One region of the Paenibacillus sp. FSL R5-0887 genome, then DNA from elsewhere that is predicted to be linked to it. Evidence: predicted binding sites of a transcription regulator. Region 1 holds the regulator's gene; the other holds the start of a gene.
The links. The regulator LexA, encoded in region 1, represses DNA repair genes until DNA is damaged. The targets are predictions, from matches to a motif close to CGAACATATGTTCG.
Positions count from the first base shown of each region.

Region 1 (3,426 bases):
TACGATTGACCTGAACAGTGCATGTAATTGTTGTACTTGGGAGTAAGCTTCCTTGTACTGGTTGTCGGATTGTTGAATAGGCAATAAACCCGGCAAGAAGGAGATACAATACACAGGCGTTTCTTTGCTGTTCATATATATTTTAAGCGTAAGCTCTTCTATCACATTAGCTTCTTCATCGGTGTCCTTAAGGACATTAATATCTGCACTTGTTGCAGTAGTTTTGCTGTTTTGATGTCTTTTGGATACTTTTGAAAGGGTAAGTGCGTTAACCACAATCTCGGATCCCATTACATTATCAAATGAGTATAGCTTTGCTACTGCTTTTTTGTTACTCTTCGGATTTTTGGTGCCAATTGCTAATTTTTTATTAGGCTCGTTAAGTGCGATCAAGTGAGATTGATTGGGGGGAATGAATGTTTTGGTGAAGCTGATGTTAAAAGATGAGGTCGCATTAACTAGCTTAGAAATTTCAGATGAAGCAGATAGCGTTTTCAATTTTATAATGGCGGCACTTATAATTAAAACAACTCCTAAAATAGCAAATAAGTACATCAGGATAATCAGCATATAATCACACCTCCTAGTTATCTCATTAGACTCAAATTGTTGCTTATTGAAAGATATGCCTGAATGATCTCCACTAGTATCTTTTAAAAGGGAAATTCGTGGAATTATAGGATCGACTTCACGATTAACCCAAAAAAAGCACCCAGAGAAACCTTCCGATTCTGCAAATGATGCAAAATTGGGGGTTGCTGCAAGAGTGCTTTTTAAGGTGATTATGTAAACCTATAGAAAATTGAAGGCAGTGATATGATCGGTATAAACAATCAGCTGTTTGTATTCGATCGGAGTCCCATAACTAGCATAAGGTCTTACAGCAACGTCATTGAGGACAACAAAGTTATAGCTGAAATTTTTATCAGGGTGTTCTGCTCCCAAATAAGATATGTATTCGTCTACAATTACATCATCCATCAAAGATTTTAAATCAAATACATCCTCTTTGTTGGAGACGGTTGGAGAGACGATTCCCTGAATGCTGCCAAAAGAGGTGAGCAAATTCACTTTTTTTCCACTAGCTTGTTCATCATTTAAAAGTAAACCGGACAGCTTACCCAGTGCATCGACTTTAAAATCGACGAGGGTTCTAATTTTTGAATTATTCAAACTAAACACATCCTTTTCAATTTGCAATCCTGTTAACAATATTCGACATATAATCACCAAACTCCTAGTATGCTAATGAAAAAATACTTACTTATGTAATGACCCCCATTTTTTAATGTGATTTGGGGGTTGCCGAGCCTCCATTCGAATTTAATTTCTTATCGTTACTCGTGTGCCTATAGGGACAATAGCAGCGAGTGCTAACACATCCTCGTTGTACATCCGGATGCAGCCGTGGGACACCTCTTTCCCAATGGAGGAAGGGTCATTGTTTCCATGAATTCCGTAGTGTGGTTTAGACAGTCCCATCCAAAAGACACCGAAGGGACCCCCTGGGTCGGGTTGTTTGTTAATAATAGTGAATTCACCCACTGGGGATTGGGTTAACATCTTACCGATGCCGACAGGGAAACCTCTAATCACAATATCATTGTCCAGAAGATATAACATTCGTTGGGTCAGATCTACAATAATTCGGTAGTTGGGCATTATACGCAACACTCCTTTCTAATTAGGATATGAGCAGAACGCCTAAAGGGTTATTCATAGAAAATGGACATTTTAACCATTGGGAACAAATGTTCGTAAGTGGTTGGAAAAGCAAAAAAACGTAGAAAAAAGGCTGTTCCGCATATGCGGACCAGCCTTTTATGTTAGAAGTGCATACTTAGTGGATATCTCGAAACAATCCGATGACTCTTCCGAGAATAGTTACGCGATTAAGGCGAAGCGGCTCATAAGCTGGATTCTCCGGCTGAAGCCGTATATGATCACGTTCCTTGTAAAAGGTCTTAACGGTTGCTTCATCTTCTTCGGTCATGGCTACAACGATATCTCCGTTGTCCGCTGTTTGTTGTTGGCGAACAATCACATAGTCACCATTCATAATGCCTGCGTCCACCATACTATCACCCATGACAGACAGCATAAATACTTTGTTGTCACCTACATAGTGAGTAGGAAGTGGGAAGTAGTCTTCGATATTCTCTGTAGCAGTGATAGGTACCCCGGCGGTAACTTTACCTACGACAGGAATCCGTGAGATGGTCTGCGCGAATTGGTGAACATTCTCTGAATCCTCTTGGCCTAGTAATTCTATTGCACGTGGCTTCGTTGGATCTCGACGAATAAGTCCCTTCTTCTCAAGCCGGTCCAAATGACCGTGAACTGTGGAGCTGGAAGCAAGGCCAACAGCTTCTCCAATTTCCCGGACGGAAGGTGGATAACCCTTGCTGCGGACTTCGCTTCGTATAAATTCCAGGATCGCCAGCTGGCGACTTGAAATCTTTGACATTGGAATCAACCCCATATAGTAATGTTTGGGAAAATTATAACATAGAACTACCGTTCGCACAAACATAAGTTCTAACTATTATAAATATTAATCTGCTAGAGTTAAAAAATGGTAGACAAATGATAATAAAATGAACCGCTTGAGTCTCTCGAAAAAAAGAGAACAATTGTTCTGAAATAGTATTGAACAAAACACATGTTCGTGTTATTATAAATTCGAAAGTAAGAACAAGTGTTTGGAGGATGATGATTATGCTAAAATACAGTACATACCGCAGCATCTACGATAAGGCCCCAGTGGTTGAATCTATAGGACATAATGACGTTGCCCGTAATTCAGCTAAGGTGAAAGAGATAACGGAACGTTTGCTTGGAGGGATGATTTCGTTGTTCCGTCAAGATTTCTTTATTAAGTTAATATTGATTTTCGTGCTAGTATTATCTGGCCTAACAGTAGTGGGAAATGTATTTGCAGGATCGACGACTATAATGAAGGAAGAGAAGCGGATTGTGGTTGAACGTGGAGATACACTATGGAGTATTGCCCTTAAGAATAAACCAGCTGATATGAAGACAGTTGTTTATATAGAAGGAATTAAACGTTCAAGTGGGATTAAGAGTAGTCAAATTAACGCTGGAGACATACTTACTTTACCTATTTATTAATTTTCTGAGAACATAATAGAATGACCAGTAGAGCTTGCAGGGAGTAGACCTTGACAAGCTCTTTTTCTCATGGCAGAGTTAGAATTAATTTATAGGGGGAGGGAAAGTATTGAATATTGATGAGTTGGTCGCGCGAATTAACGAATTGGCACGCAAACAGAAGAGCGTAGGCCTTAATCAAGAGGAAGTGGCGGAACGCGCCAAGCTTCGTGAAATTTACCTGGGGAATATCCGCAATAACTTCCGAGCACAATTAAATACTATTGAAGTGGTAGATAACGATGAGCATGAACA
Region 1 covers NZ_JBBOCE010000001.1:1,767,264-1,770,689, reverse strand. The annotation lists gene MKY14_RS07975 (hypothetical protein) at 1-570, opposite strand, end outside; gene MKY14_RS07970 (hypothetical protein) at 793-1,173, opposite strand; gene MKY14_RS07965 (L,D-transpeptidase) at 1,324-1,662, opposite strand; gene lexA (transcriptional repressor LexA) at 1,841-2,467, opposite strand; gene MKY14_RS07955 (LysM peptidoglycan-binding domain-containing protein) at 2,719-3,132, shown strand; gene MKY14_RS07950 (DUF896 domain-containing protein) at 3,242-3,426, shown strand, end outside.

Region 2 (3,426 bases), 1.5 Mb from region 1:
GACTTCTATAGGTAGTCCCGAGGGGGGAAGTGCTGACAAGCTGTGCTCTTGAACCCTTGGGAACATTCTATGCAAATGCCGGATAACCTCAGAGGGAAGGAGAGCTTTGCCCTCATCATCCGCTGTAGCGTAGCTAATCCAGAGCTTTCGGCTTCCTGTCGTTAGTGCATTATAGATCAGAAACCGCTCGTCCAGCAGTTTACGAGAAGCGCCGGGAGCAAGCTCCATTCCAGCATTCTCTAGTACGGAGCGTTCACCTTCCGAGAGAATTCCATCTTCCTTAAACTGCGCAGGCACAACACCTTCATTAAATCCAAGCAAAAAAGCGTATTTAACCCCCGTTGGGCGAGTCCGATCCATATTGCCGACCAATACTTGATCCAGTGCGGGCGGAACTAGTCCCATTTTAAGTTCAGCAAGACCTGTCTCTAGAACTCCAGTGAACACTTCAAACTCAAGTCTTTCATTGCCCATCATTTCTACTATCTGATCTAGCAGATCAAGTACCTCACCCCACAACTGGCTATGTTCCCTAGCCTTCTCGGGTTGGCCCTTCTCCATAGACTTAACACTGAGTTTCTCCAGCTTCCGTGCAACATCCGTCTCTTCAAGCAGCTTGTACATTGCCGTACATAGTTCAAGGCCGCTTCGGCTTTTCTGGATTCGTTTCTCAAAAGCAAATAATGGACCTGTTATACTAGCACGGCATCGTTCCATAGTAGCAAGCAGTTCATCATCCATCTGTCTGCCGCCTTCCAGCGACAAGCTAGGAATACCTTTCCAGGAGCGGCCATCTGTCCAGCGGTACCCCTGAATCCCACAAGCCAGCACATAGTTTTCTAAAGCATCCATATCATCACGCGTAATACTACCGTCTAGCGGAAGCAGAAGCTCCGTCTTTACGCAACGGAATACATCCTCATAACGCCAGCGACGACGCACTACATCCAATGCGGAACGTATAAACTCCACTAGCGGATGATGCAGCTCATTCACCTTCTGGTCCAGAAAAAATGGCACTCCATAATCTTGGAACAACGGCTGAACCAGCTGCTCGTAATCGCCAATATTGCGCATCAATACGGCCATTTCGCCATATTTTGCACCTTCATCCCGCGCCAGTCTAGTCATTTCGCGCAGGGCTCCCTCAACCTCTGCTCTGTGCGAAACTGCGGCGCCTATGGATATAGCCTCTCTTGCCAGTTCATCCGCATCTATCCAAGCCTTCCGGCGATCATATCCCCGTTCAAGGTGCGCAAGTACTGGACTTTCTTCAAAACGTGGAAGAACCATTGGCTCCAGCAGCTCGTCCCATACATCAATGCCCAGCTCTTCAGCAATTCCACGCAGTTTAATGTAAGTAACCGCAGTTGGGTGAAACAATTCAAGCTCATTCAACTGATCTCCATAGGGGTAAGGACGATCAATTGTAAGCGAAACCGTCAGCCTCGAAGCTTGCTGCATCAATTCTCGAAGCACTACGAATTCCTGCGGAGTAAATCCATGGAACCCATCTACCCAAATCTCTGCCCCGCGAATGTAGGAGGAATCTGGAATATGCTCAGCCAGTTCTGCTAAACGATCCTCTTCATCGATATAAAGACGGGACATTTCCTTCTCTAAATCGCTAAATACCAGCTGTAAATCATCCAGCTTACCCTCAAGAATAGGACTTCTTGCAATAGCTCCTCGCATAGAGGACAACTGTTCCTCTAAATCAGTGGAACCCAAACAGCAACGCTTCATCTCCGTGTGCAGTTGGTTCAGACGTTCCACAAAACCCGGTCTGTCTGCTGAGGCACCGAATAATTTCAGTTCCTCTTTGCGGCGACTGATGATTTTGTAAATTAACATTTTCTTACCTTCTTCACTGATTGGCAGACTTGCACTGCCACCAGTTTCCTGCTTCACACGATAGGCAAGCCGCGAAAAACTCAGTGTCTGCGCCCGAAGGCTTCCCTTCACATTCCCTACGGTCAGAAGCCCCCGTTCTGCTCCAAAAGAACCTTGCTCTGGCACAAGAATAATAATCGGCGCACCAAGCGGTTCCTTTTCTAAGGAAGAAGAGATAGATTCCCATATTTTTGTTGTCTTGCCACTGCCCGAGCGGCCTAGTAAAAAGGTTACCGGCATAAATGATAGACTCCTTCCGTAGCGGAGAAAATATATAGAATACAGGGTGAAATATCCACCCATTGATTACACTCCAATTAAAAAAGTTCAGTGATTCCTCGTCCCCTCAGTATATCATAACCACACTAATCGGAACATGTGTTTGCTAGTATTTTCTAATGTTTTACAAAGGATAAACAGCTATGAGTACAAATAAAAAAAGCAAACCTCCGGATTTTGGCGGCTTGCTTTTTAGAGTGTTTAGTTTGTTTTTAATGCCAGTTGTGCAACGTTAGATAGGAGCTGCCAATGTCGGAGCGTAGGGTCAATGTTAGACTGTTGGCGTTCAGCGTTCAGCGTTCAATACTCAACACCCCGCACTCAACATTAGCACTCTACGCCGATCGTTTTGTAATCCGCATTCCGCATATCATAATTCAATAAAGCATCATTCGTTGTTTACTATTTAGTATTCCGAATTTAACACTCAACATTTCGGCTAGGCTTGTTTCATTAATTACTTAGGGACCCAGGAGCCGTTATTCGTGGATTCAGTGCTGTTATGGCAACTTTTCGGACCCCACTGACGCTATTCTTCGAAAATGTGCTGCATTACGGGTGTTATTGGGGCAATAGCGCCTTTAGGGTCCGTAAGAATTCAATAATGGGCTGTTTACGCTAAATAGAGTCATCTGAGTCCATTGGCAACTCCTTGCCTTACAGTCGACTCACGGCCACCCTACGACCAGCCCTTTTATCTTATTTGTTACTTGGCACTGTAAACCTTTTTGACCTTCAGGCTTATTTTTTACTCCGCACTTCAAAAATCGCAAACTTCAGATAGTGTCCTTCGTTAACGCCAAGTATTTGTGGATGGTCTTTGCCTGCGGCCCGCCATTCTACAAGTCTCAACACCTTGCCAGCATCTTTAGCTGCATCGGCAATCGTTTCGAGGAACAGATCTGGCTGCATATGGTAAGAACAGCTTGCGGTAACCAAATAGCCGCCTTCGTTCACCAGCTTCATCCCGTGCAGATTGATATCCTTGTAACCACGGCAAGCGCCAGCTACTGCACTTTTGGTTTTGGCAAACGCCGGAGGGTCCAAGATGACTACATCCCAAGTTCTTCCTCCACCTGCCGTCATCGGCTTGGATGTGTCGGTTTTGGCTGTTTTGCCTCCGGATTTAGGATTTGTAGCAGCTGCTGCGGTATCTGTTCCACTGGCAACTGTCGCCCGTTCAGAACGTTCCTCTAGTCCTTTAACCTGATTCCGTAGATATGCAAAAGCATCATCCACTACGAATTCAACACG
Region 2 covers NZ_JBBOCE010000001.1:3,233,041-3,236,466, forward strand. The annotation lists gene addB (helicase-exonuclease AddAB subunit AddB) at 1-2,133, opposite strand, end outside; gene MKY14_RS14455 (class I SAM-dependent rRNA methyltransferase) at 2,914-3,426, opposite strand, start outside.
Region 2: the regulator LexA is predicted to act here: its motif matches at 2,265-2,278, upstream of addB (helicase-exonuclease AddAB subunit AddB).